One region of the Pararhizobium sp. LjRoot238 genome, then DNA from elsewhere that is predicted to be linked to it. Evidence: predicted binding sites of a transcription regulator. Region 1 holds the regulator's gene; each other region holds the start of a gene.
The links. Region 1 encodes LexA, which represses DNA repair genes until DNA is damaged. Its sites were predicted from a motif close to TGTTCNNNNTGTGTTCNG; they were not measured.
Positions count from the first base shown of each region.

Region 2: ACSQ3F_RS22530 (ATP-dependent helicase) is a predicted target of LexA. The motif match lies at 1,614-1,631, and genes of this name have one in related genera.
Region 3: ACSQ3F_RS04615 (YifB family Mg chelatase-like AAA ATPase) is a predicted target of LexA. The motif match lies at 1,841-1,858, and genes of this name have one in related genera.

Region 1 covers NZ_CAXUPP020000001.1:3,462,443-3,468,289, forward strand. Annotated here, with positions in the region: gene ACSQ3F_RS16830 (NAD(P)/FAD-dependent oxidoreductase) at 1-254, opposite strand, end outside; gene ACSQ3F_RS16835 (FAD-binding domain-containing protein) at 251-541, opposite strand; gene ACSQ3F_RS16840 (LysE family translocator) at 674-1,306, opposite strand; gene ACSQ3F_RS16845 (class I SAM-dependent methyltransferase) at 1,451-2,281, opposite strand; tRNA gene ACSQ3F_RS16850 (tRNA-Asn) at 2,513-2,587, opposite strand; gene ACSQ3F_RS16855 (hypothetical protein) at 2,781-3,056, shown strand; gene ACSQ3F_RS16860 (hypothetical protein) at 3,128-3,475, opposite strand; gene lexA (transcriptional repressor LexA) at 3,712-4,428, shown strand; tRNA gene ACSQ3F_RS16870 (tRNA-Cys) at 4,685-4,758, shown strand; gene ACSQ3F_RS16875 (hypothetical protein) at 5,074-5,292, opposite strand; gene ACSQ3F_RS16880 (hypothetical protein) at 5,630-5,788, shown strand.
Region 2 covers NZ_CAXUPP020000002.1:297,845-303,691, forward strand. Annotated here, with positions in the region: gene ACSQ3F_RS22530 (ATP-dependent helicase) at 1-1,548, opposite strand, end outside; gene ACSQ3F_RS22535 (3'-5' exonuclease) at 1,687-2,277, opposite strand; gene ACSQ3F_RS22540 (agmatinase) at 2,569-3,480, opposite strand; gene ACSQ3F_RS22545 (GXWXG domain-containing protein) at 3,692-4,210, opposite strand; gene ACSQ3F_RS22550 (hypothetical protein) at 4,714-4,842, opposite strand; gene ACSQ3F_RS22555 (hypothetical protein) at 4,853-5,110, opposite strand; gene ACSQ3F_RS22560 (hypothetical protein) at 5,345-5,542, opposite strand; gene ACSQ3F_RS22565 (hypothetical protein) at 5,539-5,847, opposite strand, start outside.
Region 3 covers NZ_CAXUPP020000001.1:907,665-913,511, forward strand. Annotated here, with positions in the region: gene gshB (glutathione synthase) at 751-1,698, shown strand; gene ACSQ3F_RS04615 (YifB family Mg chelatase-like AAA ATPase) at 1,953-3,485, shown strand; gene cysK (cysteine synthase A) at 3,554-4,522, opposite strand; gene ACSQ3F_RS04625 (LysE family translocator) at 4,656-5,273, opposite strand; gene ACSQ3F_RS04630 (LysE family translocator) at 5,425-5,847, shown strand, end outside.

The DNA.
Region 1 (5,847 bases):
GCCGTCAGGTTCGGATAGTTGGCCTCGTTATAGACGATGAAGCCGGTATCGACGGAGATCGGCATTCCTTCATAGTCGATATCGAGTGTTGCCGTATGTCCGCCGGGGCGGTCGTCCTTTTCGTAAAGCGTGACGTCATGCACCGTATTGAGCGCCCAGGCGGCCGAACTGCCGGAAACGCCGGAGCCGATGACCGCGATCGACAGACGCCGGCCGGGAAGGGAATGCGGGCCGTGGCGGAAATGGGCGTTCATGCGGCGTCCTTGATTTTGCCGTAGGCAAGAAGAGCGCGCTCCCGCGCCCTTGCATGGTCAACGAGAGGTTTCGGATAGGTTTTGCCGAGTATCGCGCCGGCAGCCTTCAACACGCTGAAGGGCCGATAATTGAATTTGGCCGGCAGGTCTTTGAGTTTGGGCAGGACGGTTTTCACATGGGCGTCGCATTGAGTGGCGAAATGACGCGCGCGATTGTTGTCCAGCCGCAAGTCCTTGCGAAACCGGATGATTACAGGGCCGTCAGGGGAAGCGTCGTTGTCTTTCATTGTCATCCGCGCATCGTGCTTGTCCAACGATGTACGCAGATACGGGCGCGGCAGCTCAAAGGTTTCGCGGCGATAGCTTTTTTATTTCATTGTCTTGCGGGACGTCTCGCGAACGCCATTCTTGCTGAAGAATCAGCTCTTCTGAAAGGCAAGATGCGCACCCAACGCGATCAGCATTGCGCCGCCGGCACGCTGCATCAGGCGCTGCGCCTGGCTCGATCGGCGCAGCCGGCCAATCACGGCACCGGCCAGAAGCACACAGACGATATCGGCCGAAGAAAACATGAGATTGACGATCGTCCCCAGAATGGCAAGCTGCAGCCAGACGGGGAAAGCGGCGGAAACATCTGCGAATTGCGGCAGGAAGGCCACGAAGAAGATCGCCGTCTTGGGATTGAGAACCTCGACGGTGACGCTTTCGAAAAAGGCGCGCCGGCCGGATTTCGGCTCGATGCCGGGCAGGGCGACATCGCCCTGCACCCGGGTACGGAACAGCGAAATGCCGAGCCAGACAAGATAGGCCGCCCCGGCAAATTTCACGGCCATATAGAGCATCGGCACGGCGTGGAACAGGATCGACAATCCGGCGGCGGCGGCAAAAACATGGACATAGCCGCCGAGATGAATGCCCAATGTGGCCATCAGCCCCGACCACCGGCCGCGCGCGATCGTCTGGGCCGCGGCATAAAGCATGGCAGGGCCGGGGATGTAGGCAAAGACCGCGGTCGTGGCAAGAAAGGCGATCAGCAGGTCGGTCGATGGCATTGTCGGCTCCGTTCCGGCATGCGAGGGCGGAAGTCTTCTCTACAATGGAATTGACGGATTGTCGCGCTCGTCGGTCGCAAGACTGCCGGACGCGCGTCAAGCCCAGCGGGAGCGCGCGCATATCGGGCGCAGTACAGAGCGATTTCAAAACCGATAGCGCAAGAGCCAGCCGATTCGCCCAAGGGCCGGGACTGCGGCAAAGGCGAGAATCGTCAGACGCGCCGCCCAGGATAGCCTGGCGATCTGTCTCGGATCGTAACCTTCCGGATCATAGGCCGGCAGTTCAGTCTGCAGTTTCAGCCGCGGAACCTGCTTTTCGAGGTCGCGCGGATCGCTTATCGCCCAACGCAGGCTTGCTCCGGTCGCGCGCACCGAAGGCTGCCAACTGATGAGTTCCAGTCCGAGCCGGCTATAGCCGTCAAAGACCAACTCACCGCGCGAGAGATGCGCGGTAAGCCGCCGCAGCAGCTTCGGGACCTCGTCGGCCGGCAGATAAGGAAAAAGCCCCTCGGCGACAATGATCGTCGGACGGTCGGCGGGCACATCTGCGAGCCAATTCGGGTCCGTCACGGACGACCCGATCAGGCTATAACCGTCGCGCCCGGGATAGAGTTTGCGGCGCAGCGTGACAACCTCGGGATAGTCCACGTCGAACCAGCGGATGTTCGACGCCGGATCGATGCGGAATATGCGACTGTCCAGCCCGCAGCCGAGATGCAGGACGGTCGCGTCGGGATGGCGTGTGATGAAGTCACGTGTCCAGCCGTCGAGAATATGGGCGCGCAACGCCACACTGATCATCACGTCGCGATCGATTTTCAGCCTCGAAAAGTCATAGTCGATCCGGCTGACGACCTCGGCGGCGAAACGATCCTGCAGAAGCGAATCCGGCAGGCGGCTTTCCCCGGCCTTCGCGTAAAGCGTGATGAGGAGGGTTTCCTTCTCTTCGGTCAGCGACACTTTTTCGGTTGTCATTGTGATCCCGCGCCGTCAGAGCCGGCGCACCAAGCCCGTCGTCCCAGCGCAAATATCGTCGGACGACAGGACAGCGATCCCGCTGCAATGCGCGCGAAACTGCACCGAGAGTATAGGCGACAATGCGGTTGTGAACAGGGTCGAGGCGATTAAGGGCAGGCTGGCCGGTCTCGCATCATTGAAAATATGTAACGAAAAAGGGCTGCACCATCAAGTGCAGCCCTTTGAAACTGGCTCCCCGGGCCGGATTCGAACCGGCGACCTGTCGATTAACAGTCGAATGCTCTACCGCTGAGCTACCAGGGATCATCTGCGCGCTGCAGAAGTGAGGCTGCTAATACAAATGCTTTTCCGATTTGCCAAGCGGTTTTTCAAAAAAAGTGCACAATCTTGTCTGACTGTGGAGAACTCCCCATCTGGAGAGAGCGTGCCCGCGCGAAGCGGGAGCAATTGAAATCCCTCTCCGATGGACTGCATCGAGAGTTCGACAGGTGAGTTTATGGCAGAACCGCAGAAAACGAAAAAATTCGGTATCGATGCGAGCACGCATGAACTCATTCTCGGGTCGTGGCGCCTGCGCCTGCCTCAATCGCGGGCCTTGCGCATTGCCCTTGGCGCCGTGCTGCTCTTTGGCGGCATCCTGGGTTTTCTGCCGGTTTTGGGATTCTGGATGGTGCCCCTGGGCCTGATCGTGCTGTCGCATGACCTCGCCTTCGTCCGGCGCCAGCGCCGCAGACTTTCCGTCTGGTGGGCGCGCAAGCGGCAGACGTCGTAAATCCGGTGCCAATCTGCAAAGGCGCGCCGGGGCCGGAAGGCCTTCAACCATGACGTGGCAGGATGGCTTTCCTAGCCGCCGGAACCGGTTTGCGGGGTCGGATCCTTGTCGGTCGGGGCTGGTTGCATCTGTTTGCCTGTCGCCGGCGTATTGTTGACGGTACCCTGATCGGCCGGGGCCGCATCCTTGGCCGCAGGCGTCGTTTCCTGAACCTGCGTTGCGGCATCATTGCCGGTGCTTTCGCCGAACATCTCGGCGCCCGCCAAGGCAATGAGGGCAAGCACGAGGCTGCCGATCAGAACCATTAATACCGGGCGGCCCAGCAACCCCTGCCACGCCTCGACCGCGCTGACCTTCACGGTCCGGTTCGTGTCTTCGGTCGAAACCTTGTTGCCGCGTTCATCGGCATGGCCTGCCATTTCAGCCTCCTCGCAACGGCGCCAGACCGTGCCGCTCCAATGGGTTCAACATGGGCGGAAAACGGACGGACGGTTGCAAATGTTCCTTGGCGGCGTGCTGAATGCCGGTTTTCGGCGCGGCATGCCAAAAAATTCGCGCTTTGAAAAAGTTCAACGAATTTTAGGGGCTTGCGGAACACATATGGAACATATAGTGTTCGTTCTTGATTTGTTTCTCGATTCCGGAGTGATCTTTCATGCTGACCCGCAAGCAACAGGAACTGCTTCTGTTCATTCACGAAAGAATGAAGGAATCGGGCGTGCCGCCGTCCTTCGACGAGATGAAGGATGCGCTGGACCTCGCTTCCAAGTCCGGCATTCATCGGCTGATCATGGCGCTCGAGGAGCGCGGCTTCATCCGGCGTCTGCCCAACCGGGCTCGCGCGCTTGAAGTTATCAAGCTGCCGGAGGCCTATTCCATGAGCCTCCAGCCCAAGCGCGGCTTTTCGCCGAGCGTCATCCAGGGCAGCCGCGGCGCTCCGCCGGCGCCGACCGCTGCCAAACCCGCAGCGGCCAACAATGAGAACAGTTCTGTCTCCATCCCCGTCATGGGGCGAATCGCGGCCGGTGTGCCGATCTCGGCGATCCAGAACAATACGCACGATATTTCCGTGCCGCACGAGATGGTCGGGGCCGGCGAACATTATGCGCTGGAAGTGCGCGGCGACTCGATGATCGAGGCCGGCATTCTCGATGGCGACACCGTCATCATCCGCAATACCAACAGCGCCAACCCCGGAGAGATTGTCGTCGCCCTTGTGGACGATGAGGAGGCGACTCTGAAGCGGTTTCGCCGCAAGGGCGCATCGATCGCGCTCGAGGCTGCCAACCCTGCCTATGAGACCCGGATTTTCGGCCCCGACCGGGTGAAGATTCAAGGCAAACTGGTGGGTCTGATCCGACGTTACCATTAAGCGGCAGGCCGAATACGAACGCCAGCGGATGCAGACGGCTGATTTTCTTTGGAAATTGACGGTAGCGGCGGCGTGACAATGAGCGCTGGCGGACTGGCGCATCCAGCAATGCGCGGCATTTCCTGACGAAGCGAAGCGGCAACGGATGGGAGACTGGTTTCGCCCATGAGAAAAAACTGGAATTCGGTCAAGGCGTCTTGCACTGGATCGGAAATCGGTCTAAACGCCCGTCACGATTAAGTGATGATCGTTACGAGGCCTCGTGGCGGAGTGGTGACGCAGAGGACTGCAAATCCTTGTACCCCGGTTCAATTCCGGGCGAGGCCTCCAAAATTTTCCACAATATTCGCAATTGGATAGGGTCGCCGCTTCAACTATGTTGGCAGCCTTGTTGCATCACGCCGCCATGAACGGATATTGGCGTGATGTTCTCGCCGGCCAGCGGCCGACGACGCGCCTCTCGCCGCGTTGAACGAACAATTCCGACGTTTCGCGAAAACCGGCAAAGGTGCGTTCCATATGCGCCACGGGGCGACGCGGCCGCCGGAGACGATGCAATCCTGTGGAGATAAGCCACGCCGTTCGCAAAACCGAATCAATGGCGACGAAGCGAGGGAGAGCCTCGCTGCGGAATGCGGCCGGTCGTCAATGATAGTAGAAGCATTCGCAATCGGCCTTGCTGTCGTCCGGCGCATTCCAGACGCGGACTGCCAATTTCTTGGCCGCACCGGTCTCATCCAGCCTCAGGCCCAACAGTGACACGGCCGCGAGTTTTGCATTGACCGCATCGATCTCGATCGTCGAGCCGACTTGATGAACGCCCTGTTTTGGCGTCCAGGTGAAAAACTGCACGCTGTAATGCATGGCGTTCTCCTTCACCGCGGATGGGTCAAATCCCAGTCCAAAGACTGCACTGGCGATCCGATAGGCAAACAGAGCCGGGTCGCAACAACCGGTGTGGTCTGCCTCCATGCGGAACCTAGCACAATTTGGCGATCGAGTGAATCGTTATCGCGTGATTCCCGTCAGAAAGTGCCGCTCCGGCTTTCAAAATTCGCGCTGGCCCGACCACCAGCGCGCGGGGTTGGTTCCCGCGGTGACAGCGCCCTATTGTTCAATCTGAAATGCTGTGTTCACTGAACGTCGTCTTCTAAAATTGAACGCCCGGTGCGATATTGTCTTCAGAAAATCTGGATTTGAGATGACTGTGATGAAAAAGAGAGAACCACTGTTTCGTATCGGGGATTTCGCCATTTGGTCGGCCATTTTGGCGAGCGTGGTGGGATACCAGCTTTGGGCGCAGACCAATACACCGGCCCTGACGACGGTCATCGCAATCACCGATAAAGTCACCGGCTGAGCGCTCCTAGTAAGCCGCGGCAATCTAGACTTCCACGTAATGCCTCCCAAGGCTCAACT
Region 2 (5,847 bases), on a different contig from region 1:
CTCAGCATCTTCATGGATACGGTCAAGATAGGGTTCGTACCACGCGCGCGCCTGGGTCATTTCGGCGGGCCAGCCGGCATCCGCCTTTCCTAGACCCACAAGAAGCTTCGCCAAAGACGGCCAATCGTCGCCAGCGCGCGGTGGTGCTGGAATTTCCAGTAGCGCAAACAACGGCTCCGGGTTCGCGGCAATCGCATCGAGAATCCTGGCGGCCGTCTGGGATCCGACGCCGGGGAGAAACTGTAGCAGCCGGAAGCCGGCGACGCGGTCCCGCGGGTTCTGAGCGAACCGCAGAATTGCCAGCATGTCCTTCACATGGGCACTGTCCAGGAACTTGAGGCCACCGAATTTGACGAATGGGATGTTTCGGCGTGTCAGCTCCACTTCCAGCGGGCCGCTATGGCTGGATGCGCGGAAGAGGACAGCCTGCTGCTTGAGCGTCATGCCGGCTTCGCGGTTCTCCAGCACTTGTTCGACGATGTAGTTCGCCTGGTCGTTCTCATCCTTTACTGTCAACAGCTTCGGTCGCTCCGCCGACTCTCTGTCGGTCCAGAGGTTTTTGGTGAACCGCTCGCGTGCCAGGTCGATAACGCCATTGGCCGCGGCAAGAATCGGCTGGGTTGAACGATAGTTGCGATCCAGGGTGATGACCTCCGCGGCTGGACTGAACTCCTTCGGGAAATCGAGGATGTTTCGAACGGTGGCGGCACGGAATGAATAGATGGACTGCGCATCATCGCCGACGACCGTCAGGCCGCGGCCACCCGGCTTCAAGGCCAACAGAACCGAGGACTGGAGGCGATTGGTGTCCTGATATTCATCCACCATCACGTGGTCGAAGCGGTTGCCGATGTCCTCAGCGAGCTCGGGGTCGCTGACCATCTGTGCCCAGTAGAGTAGCAGGTCGTCGTAGTCCAGGACGCTCTGCGCTTGTTTGGCGTCCACATAGGCCGCAAAAAGCCGCTTCAACTCCTCTTCCCATCCGGCGACCCAAGGGTATTGCTTGCGAAGCACCTCCTGGAGTGGAGTTTCGGAGTTCACCGTCCGCGAGTAGATGGAAAGGCAGGTTCCTTTCGTCGGAAACCGGGTGTCAGTCTTCGAGAACCCGAGTTCGTGACGGGACAGATTCATCAGGTCGGCAGAGTCTTCGCGGTCGTGGATGGTGAAGTCGACATTGAGCCCGATCTGCTCGGCATAGATCCGAAGCAGACGCGCTCCGATTCCATGGAACGTACCAGCCCAGGCCAGCGCATCGGTCATGACTGCGGCGTTCGCTCTCAGAACCTGGCGACAGATGCGCTCGACCCTTCGCGACAGTTCGGCCGCTGCCCGACGGGAGAACGTCATCAGCAGGATGCGACGAGGATCGGCACCATTGACGATAAGGTGGGCCGCGCGGTGCGCCAGCGTATTGGTCTTTCCCGAACCGGCACCCGCAATGATCAGGAGAGGGGGCCCGATGTGGCTACCGACTTGCGTCACCCCGTGTACGACAGCACTGCGCTGCGGCTCGTTCAGTTTCTCGAGATATGTCGATGTCACTCCCATTCCCCCAACACCTCTGGCATCTATAGTTTTGCTCAGAAGGAGCGCACGCGCCTCCGAACGGCCTGCAGAACAAATCGAGAACTATCAGGTCTTTGGGGTGTTGGAAAGGACCTGGTGTTCGACACCCAGCCACACCTGTCATTTCTTTCGGCAGGTGCAGGCGTCGTAGCCCCCGGAAAACAGGCGGCCGGCCCTCATGCCGATCACTACCGGAATGTCGCGGACATGCAAAAGGCGAAGAGACCGGGCCATCGCGATCGCTGCCTCTGCACAGATTGCTGCGTCCTCGGCGGCATTGTGATGCTTGAAGCTCAGGCCGAGATGACTGGCCAAGATGTTAAGCTTGTGTGATCCGAGATCCGGCCAGACCCTTTGCGCCATCTTCACCGAGCAGAGATAGGACAGTTCGGGGTAACTCAAACGGTAGAGATCGAGACAGGAGCGCCAGACGCTGAAATCGAAGGCAGCATTGTGGGCGATCATGGTGGCGCCGCGAAAGTCCTCGGCGAACTCATCCATCACCTCGGGAAACTCACCGGCATCCTCTACATGCTCCGGGCAGATGCCGTGGATGGCAATGTTGAAGGATGAAAAGCGCATGTTCTTGGGACGGATCAGCCGCTCCTCGACCCGCGCGACCCGGCCATCCTCGATCCAGGCCAGACCGACAGAACAGGCGCTGCCACGCTGCTCGTTGGCGGTTTCGAAATCAATGGCGATGGTCTTCAAGGCGGTGTCCCGGTTGGTCTTGTCCATCTTCTAGCGTTGAGCGAGTGATTCGGCATCCTTCCGGGGAACATTTTCCCGGAGACGGGCGGGCTCGTGCCCCGCCCGCACTGAGACGCTAGCGCCGTCGATGCCGGTCCGTCGCGCGGGACTTCTCATTCACCGCTGTTCCGACATCGGAATGGAGGTCCTTCTCGCCCCGGCGGCCGGTTCTCGGCGAAGAAGGTTGAAAGTATCCTCTCGGCAGCGGATAGAACCTTGTCGGGCCATCATGCTAGGAGAGGAAGCCGGGTTTCAAACCTGCCGGACGATGGTGCCGATCACATTGGCGAGAAAGCGCGCGGCGGTCAGGGCCGACAGGCCGTCAATATCGGCGGGAGGATAGAGCTCGACAAGGTCGAATCCGGCGATCCTGGCCCGCCTACCGAGGCCCGCGATCAGGTCGATCACCTGCGTGTAGGTGAGGCCGCCGGGCGTACGCGCCGCCACGCCCGGCATGATGCCGGGATCGAGGCCGTCGCAGTCGAGGGTGACGACGATCCGTGCTCCTTCCGGAATATGCCGGAGTGCGGCTTCGACGCCCTGGGCGTGAACCTCGCGGGCGGTCACGAAGCGGCTGCCATAGTGCCGCGCCGCTTCGATGTCGGTGAGGCGCGCGCTGCCGACGCTACGGAGGCCGACCTGCACGATGCCGGCGACATGCGCCATCTCGCTCGCCCGGCGCATCGGGCTCGAATAGCCGTAGCGTTCGCCATGCACCTCGTCGCGCCAGTCGATATGGGCGTCGATCTGCAGGATCCAAACCGGTCCGTGATCCGCAAAGCCGGCGAGGAAGGGAATAGTCACGGAACAGTCGCCGCCGAGCAGGATTGGTACAGCCGGCAATGCCAGGACCTCGCGCGTCTTCGCGTCGATCCAGGCCCGGTTGCCGGCATTGTCATGCATGGTGGTCGGGATGTCGCCGGCGTCGATGCATGAGACCGGCTTGCCGTCGAACAGCGGGCCGCCGAGATCGAAATCCCAGTGTTCGACGAGCGCGGCGTCGTCCTGGCTCGCAACGCGGATGGCGTCGGCGGCAAAGGCATAGCCACTGCTGTCCTTGCCGGGATAGGTGCTGCCGTGACCTGCTCCGAAGATGACCGCACGGGGCATGTGGCCATCGGCGAGGCGATCGGGAAAGCCGAGAAAGGAAGGCGAGGCGGTCATTTCTTGATGGTCCTGATGATGGTTTAGCTGAAATTTCGGTGTTGAGGGTGCTGGTTAGGATTGTTTGCGGAAATCCTACACCAGGCCGAGAACCCGCTTTCCGTGATCCGGGCCGACTATCGGTCTGAACCGGAATAGTACGGAGCCCTGTCTGCCTTTGGCTCCGTCTATTCGGGTTCGCCATCGACTTCCCCTGAGCGTCTCTGGATCGTCAGGTTTGGACGCCTTCCAGTGCATGGTTACCAGATGAAACTCGCCGGAGCTTGAAGAAATACCGGCGCGGGTCGTCGTGCACGCACATCATCCCGACCAGTTCGTCATCACTCACACGCCGGAAATGGTCCACGATGGGCTGTTTGTCGTAGACCATTGCCGCGCTCGCGACTTGTTCGAATGTTTGGAGCATTATCGAAGCTGTCGTACCTTTTGCGCGGAATGCCTTCTGAAGGTGCGAGAACATGTTCCGAGCAAGACCCGTTCGTCCCAGCGGCGCCGCCTTGATCACCAGCCTGATGGGGACGTAGCGGGGATCGATCGCTACAAGCGGTCCGGGCCGCCATTGGAAGAGCAAGGCGTCCACCCGCATGTCGGCGTGGAAACGCTTGCCGAACCACCCAAGGTTTTCCAGCACGCCGTCCAAAGGATGTCCAGAAGGGATGCCGACGCCTTTCCAAAGTCCTAGCATCTCAACGGGATGGACTGCCTCCAGCGACTGGAACCAGTCCTTCATCTTGTTCTGCGGGTTCGCTTGCACCGAAGTCCTCCAGCATAGTCAGGCTTGCGGATAAATCGGAGCGGACGTCCGAAGTTCCGGCAGTCGCGTCACCTAAATCCACCAAAATCAAAGATGGGTCGATACTCGAAGGCCCGGCCCGCCAACCCGTGTCCATCGCGTTCGCCGGTTCGTCCTCGTCAAGGAGATTGAGCGGTGGAGGGCTGACTGTCTCGATGGATGGCTGAGACGGCCTGGGAGACGACACGAGCAGTCCCCTCTCAAACTCGCCGATCGAAATTTTTTCAACAGGAGGGCCCACTTGGCGTCGAACGCTACCATTTTGATTTGCCTCGCTAATCTGTGAATCTGCTAAAACCGAGGGAATATATTCCTCATTTTGGCCGCCTTGACTCCGCTACGCGGGCAGCGCTGGATCAGTATTCCAGCGGGCTGCAGCTCATCGCTCCCACCTTCATTGTGGGTATAGTCCCCATGGTCGGAGATTTCGCCACCCGGCATCAGGAACTCGGGTGGCGCCAGCCCGGAAGCTCAAGGGCGCGCAGCACGTCGTATAGCCCCGCGAGCGTTGTGACGTGCTTGATGTCCTCGCGACCGCGATACTTGATTGTCCAGGCGTAATACGTCATGCGCGGTCACCTAACCCTCATCAGTCGGATGCAGGTGCAAAAACAGGCGGGCATCTATGATTGGCTCTTCTGCCGGGTCTGGATCTTCCGAATAGGCGAGGCGAAGGTTTCTCAGAACGTCCTCTATTGCGTCCATTGTCTCGACCGTGCCCCAGCCGTGCATATTCGCTTTGTCGATGATCTCCAGCAGATCGCGTTCGACCGCCTCCTGGCAGGTAAGTTGACGGTCTGGGTGGCTCACTGAAAATTTTGCGGCTTCGACTGTCATGGTGGCCTCCTGCTGCGGAGAACATCAGGAGTGTCTAATTTGTTCCTTCGGGCATGGTCATTTCCGGGGAGGCATCCCGCATGTCACTACTGATAGTTTTACCAGTTGCGGAGAATTTCGATTTGGATGACGAAGAAGTAGATCACAGGATCGACCGGATGGCCGAGGGGTTCGGCAATGTCGCTCATCTGAAGCAGGACACATCGACTACCTCAACGAGATCGGACGGGTTTTCTAGCCCATGCCTGAGAAACCGAGCGTCGGTTCGACGTCCTGCCGCTCGCCACTCATGGCTCGGAAAGACTTCGCTATGTCCTCCTCGAGCACGGAAACAGGCTCGAATTCCATCAGGCTGGAGGTTGCCGCGCCAATCTGGTCGGCGACTTCCTGGAGTTCCTCACGGTCGATCGTGCTGAACGCTGTCTCGATCAACGGCCGGGAGAGCGCCTCCAGACGGCAAGGTCTCCTTCCGCGTCCCGAAGGGCGGGAAGGACATCCATGGAAATCCTGCTCCGGACGTCGTGGCCGAACTTCCTTGTCGGATCCCTGCCGCCGTAGCACGCAAACTGGAAGTCCTTCTCGCTCGTCGGTGCCCGCCCGAGGCCTGGGCGCGTCCTGTATTCGTATGTCAGCGCGACCGTGCAGGGGTCTCCAGGCACACGGAAATCCGTCAGGACGGCGAGAACGTCCGGGTCGGCCTCGAAGTCCTTGATTTCAACGGAGACAAGGATTCGGCT
Region 3 (5,847 bases), 2.6 Mb from region 1:
GCTAGTCCGGAAGAGCGATGGAATCCATCGCGCTACCCAAACGCTTTCATCAATAATTTGAATGGCGATACTCTCAACGCTTTTCGGGTAGCATCTGCGATGACCGCTCATGGCGCAAAGCCGCCGCCTGCACCACCTCGAAACGGCTGATGGCATTCGCTTCAAAATCCCCAAAAATTTTCCCCGTCCATCCCCGCCTTTTGCACCCGTGCCATACTCCCTTTCGTCCCGCCATCGGATACACCGGAAAGCGTTGCCGGCGAGGCGGGGCCGGTGCCTTCGGTCTGTGTTTGAAACGCAGGCGCGGCCGCGGGGGCCTGCAGAAAATGGTTTCCCTCTCGCTTGAAAAAGAGCGGGGCGTGCCTGTGAGGCACACATGAGGACCGGCGACTGGTATGTCGGAAGACAGGCCTTTCGTGGCGCGGCGGAAATTCCGCGAGCGCCACCCTGGTAAAGGTGCCGACCATCCGCGCAGAGAAACCGCAGTTGCAGGCAAAAACCACCGAGACGGGGCACGTCGCGTGTCACCTACACTTAACTACCTGAGGCACCCGACGTGCCCCGGCCGATCCCGCCTGGCCCTTGAGGCCGGCGAACCGAAAATGACTAGGCCACGGGCGAAAGCCGCCGCGTGAAGGCCTCGCCGCGCCAAGTGGGGAAGTCGACAGAAATCTGTAGGCTTCCGCAGACGCGATTTGATATAGACAGGCCTGTTCTACAACGACGCCCACGATCAACAGGAAACGACCCATGGCGAAGATCATCAATGTCGCGATCCAGATGGATCACGTGTCTGGCATCAACATCGCGGGTGACAGTACCTTCGCCATGGGCCTCGAGGCGCAGGCGCGCGGCTACAAGCTGTTCCATTATACGCCGAACCAGCTTTCGCTGCGCGACGGCCAGATCTTCGCCACCGTCCAGCCGATGACGCTGCGCGACGTCAAGGGTGACCACTATACGCTTGATGACGCCGAACGCATCGACCTGTCGACCATGGACGTGGTGCTTTTGCGCCAGGACCCGCCCTTCGACATGGCCTACATCACCTCGACGCACCTGCTCGAGCGCGTCCACCCGAAGACCTTGGTGGTCAACGATCCGGCCTGGGTGCGCAACTCGCCGGAAAAGATCTTCGTCACCGAATTCCCCGACCTGATGCCGAGGACGCTGATCACCCGTGATCCGGCCGAGATCGCCAGCTTCCGCGCCGAGATGGGCGATATCATCCTCAAACCCCTCTACGGCAATGGCGGCGCCGGCGTGTTTCATTCGACAAGGGACGACCGCAACCTCTCGTCGCTTCTGGAAATGTTCGGCCAGATGTTCCGCGAGCCCTTTATCGCGCAGGAATATCTGCCGGCCGTGCGCAAGGGCGACAAGCGCATCATCCTCGTCGACGGCGAGCCGGTCGGCGCCATCAACCGCGTTCCGGCCGACCACGACGCCCGCTCCAACATGCATGCCGGCGGCAAGCCGGAGCCGACCGAACTGACGACGCGGGAAAAGGAAATCTGCGCCCGCATCGGGCCTGCTCTGCGCGAGCGCGGCTTCCTGCTGGTCGGCATCGACGTGATCGGCGACGTCATGACCGAGATCAACGTCACGTCGCCCACCGGCCTTCGCGAAGTGAAGAAATTCGGCGGCGCCGATATCGCCGCCTTGCTCTGGGACGCGATCGAGCGCAAGCGCGCCTGACACAGCAGATCCAACCGAGGCGTTCACCTGCCTCGGTTGCGCATGGATACAACCCGATTTCATCCCACGGATGTTCACGGTTGTTCCGCTTCGTTCGCGAAATACAACCTGACTCAACCTCGCCGATTATCGCCGTCGAGTATGTTCGATAATTGTTCTTGTTTTATTCCGTTATTCGTGCAAGATTTTCCACCACAACCGGCGAAGGTTGTGGTGGCAGGGATTGAGCCTGCCTCGCGGCAAGAGGGGCAATCATGGTCGCGCGTGTCAGTACGGTTGCATTTCAGGGCATCGAAGGCGTGCCGGTCGACGTTCAGGTCATGGTCGCGCCTGGAAAAGTTGGCATGCAGATCGTCGGGCTTCCCGACAAGGCAGTGGCCGAAAGCCGGGAGCGGGTCCAGGCGGCACTGCATGCCTCGGGGCTATCGCTGCCCGCCAAGAAAGTCACCATCAATCTCGCGCCGGCTGACCTGCCAAAGGAAGGCAGCCACTTCGATCTTCCCATCGCGCTCGGCCTGATGGCGGCGCTTGGCGCCATTCCCGCGGATGCGCTTGGCGGCTACGTCGTCATCGGTGAACTCAATCTCGACGGCACGATCGCCGCCGTCGCCGGCGCGCTCCCCGCCGCGATCGGCGCCAACAGTCTCGGCAAGGGGCTGATCTGCCCGTTCGACAGCGGCGCGGAAGCCGCCTGGGCCGGTAGCGAAATCGATATCCTGGCGCCGCGCAGCCTGATCTCGCTCGCCAATCATTTTCGCGGAATCCAGGTCTTGTCGCGGCCGGAGCCTGCGGTGCGTGCCAGCGCCGCCAACATGCCGGATCTCGCCGACATCAAGGGCCAGGAAAGCGCCAAGCGGGCGTTGGAGGTGGCCGCGGCCGGAAACCACAATCTCCTGATGGTCGGACCGCCCGGCTCGGGCAAGTCGATGCTTGCCGCCCGCCTGCCCTCCATCCTGCCGCCGCTCTCTCCCGCCGAGCTGCTCGAAGTCTCGATGATCCACTCGATCGCCGGGCAACTGCCGGGCGGCAAGCTGTCGGACCGCCGCCCCTTCCGCACGCCGCACCATTCCGCCACCATGGCGGCGATGATCGGCGGTGGCCTGCGCGCCAGGCCCGGCGAAGCCTCGCTTGCCCACAACGGCGTGCTCTTCCTCGACGAATTTCCGGAGTTTACCCCGCAGGTGCTTGATGCGCTGCGCCAGCCGCTCGAAACCGCCGAATGCATCATTGCCCGCGCCAATCACCGCGTGACCTACCCCGCCGCAATCCAACTGGTGGCGGCGATGAACCCTTGCCGCTGCGGCATGGCGGGCGAACCCGGTCATACCTGCGCCCGCGGCCCACGTTGCGTCTCCGACTATCAGGGGCGCATTTCCGGGCCGTTGATGGACCGGATCGATATCCGCATCGATGTGCCCTCCGTCACCGCCGCCGACCTCATCCGCCCGGCGCCGGCCGAGCCGAGTGCCGTCGTCGCAAGACGCGTAGCCCGCGCCCGGGAAATCCAGGCGGATCGCTTCATCGCTTTCGGCATGCCGGAAATCCTCTCGAACGCGCGTTGTTCGACATCCATGATCGAGAAGATGGCCGAGCCGGATGCCGGCGGCCTGCAATTGCTGCGCGACGCTGCGGAAAAAATGAAATTTTCGGCGCGCGGCTACCACCGCGTCCTGAAAGTCGCCCGCACACTCGCCGACCTCGACGAAAAGCTGACGGTTGGGCGCATCCATCTGGCCGAGGCGATTTCCTACCGCATTGCCGGTGAACGCTTGACGGCCGCGGCATGAGCAGGCGTAAAAACCACCCTCATGCGGAGATGAGAGTGGTTTTTTTGGGGTTGGAAAACCGCGCGGGATCAGCCGACGAGGTGTTCGAACAGGACCGTCGACAGGTAGCGCTCGGCGAAGGACGGAATGATGACGACGATGTTCTTGCCTTCGTTTTCCGGGCGCTGGCCGATCCTGATCGCAGCCGCCAGCGCGGCACCGGAGGAGATGCCGACCGGCACGCCTTCGAGCTTCGCTACCTGCCGCGCCGTTTCCACGGCCTGGGCGCTGTTGACCGTGATGATCTCGTCGTAGATTTTCGTATCGAGGATGGCAGGCGCGAAGCCCGCGCCGATGCCCTGGATCTTGTGCGGGCCGGGAGCGCCACCGGAAAGGACGGGCGATTCCTCCGGCTCGACGGCGATAACCCTGATCGACGGTTTACGGCCCTTGAGCACCTGGCCGGCGCCGGTGATCGTGCCGCCGGTGCCGATACCGGAAACGAGGATGTCGATGCTGCCGTCGGTGTCGTTCCAGATTTCCTCGGCCGTCGTCTTGCGGTGGATTTCCGGGTTCGCCGGGTTTTCGAACTGCTGCGGAATGATCGCGTCAGGCAGGGTCGACGCCAGTTCTTCCGCCTTGGCGATGGCGCCCTTCATGCCCTTCGGGCCTTCCGTCAGCACCAGTTCGGCGCCGAGCAGCGCCAGCATCTTGCGGCGTTCGACCGACATGGTTTCCGGCATGGTGAGGATCAGCTTGTATCCCTTGGCGGCGGCGGCGAAGGCGAGCGCGATGCCGGTATTGCCCGACGTCGGCTCGACCAGCGTCGTCTTGCCGGGCGTGATCTTGCCCTGTGCTTCCAGCGATTCAATCATCGCAACGCCGATACGATCCTTGACCGAGGCGATCGGGTTGAAGAACTCCAGCTTCGCCAGAAGATTGGCCTTCACCCCGTTTTCCTTCGCCAGCTTGTCGAGGCGAACAATCGGTGTATCGCCGATGGTCTCGGTGATCGAGGAATAGATGCGGCCACGGCCGGGCTTGCGCTGATCTGACATGGTGTTCTCCCTTTTTGCCAAGTTGCAGGGACAATAGGATCAAACCAACCCGCTTGCCAGAGTACTATTCTCCAACCGCTTGATCCTCATTGGAAAAAACTGTTGCGGAACCGCCGGCTGCCGAATGATTATTTCAGGCTGCTCGCGTGGCGATATAGGCGGCGGTGGTGCCGAGAATACCGGCCGCGATCCGGTTCAGCGATTTCAGCGCACGGGGTTGTTTCAGAAGCAGCCGGGCGCGGGAGGCCAGCAGGATATAAGGGATCAGAACCGCCATCAGGACGAGGAAGGTCGAGCCGACAAGGGTGGCATACTCGTTGAGGCCGATCGCATGCACATCGATCAGCGTCGGCACCAGCGCCACATAGAACAGCATCGTCTTCGGGTTGCCGAGCGTGACCAGCAGTCCGGACAGAAAGGACAGGCCCACGCTTGCGCTTTTCTTCGCCTGGATATCCTGCGGCAGCAGCCCGGCGGTCCAGAGCTTGTAGGCGATATAGACGAGATAGAGGGCGCCGAGGATCTTGATGACCATGAAAGCGGCGGTGAAGGTCTGCGCCACGAAGGCAAGACCGAGGATGACGGCCGTCAGATAGATCAGGTCGCCGAGCACGAGACCGAGCCCCATGAAGAATGTTTCGCGAAAGCCTGAACCAAGCGCACGCGCGACGATCGCCGTCACGCCCGGACCGGGGATCGCCGCCGCGATGAAGAGGGCAGTGCAATAGGCGAAGAGGGTGGCGAGGCTCATTATCGGCTCCGGAGATTTGCGAGCGCGAACATTTAGCTGTTTTTTTTGAGCCGGGCAATCTGGCTGCATTGATCGAAGCGGCTGTTCCGGCTAATGCATTGCTCCGGCACAAACCTTCGCCTTACACCGCCCGGAACTGGAGAGGCCGTTCATGCCTGGAACCGCAAGCCTGGCCGCCTTCGCCCTTGTCGCACTTGGCATGGTGCTGACGCCCGGGCCGAACATGATCTATCTGATCTCCCGCTCGCTCTGTCAGGGGCCGGTGGCGGGATTGGTCTCGCTTACCGGCGTCGGTCTCGGCTTCCTGGTCTATATGCTCTCGGCCGCCTTCGGCATCACCGCGCTGCTCTTGGCGGTACCCTATGCCTATGACGCGCTGCGGTTTGCCGGCGCGCTCTATCTCCTCTATCTCGCCTGGCAGGCCCTGCGTCCCGGCGGACGCTCGGCTTTCGAAGTTCGCAACCTGCCGGCAGACAGTCCGCGCCGCCTGTTTTTCATGGGCTTTGCCACGAGCCTGTTGAACCCGAAGATCGCCGTTCTCTATCTGTCGCTGCTGCCGCAGTTCATCGATCCG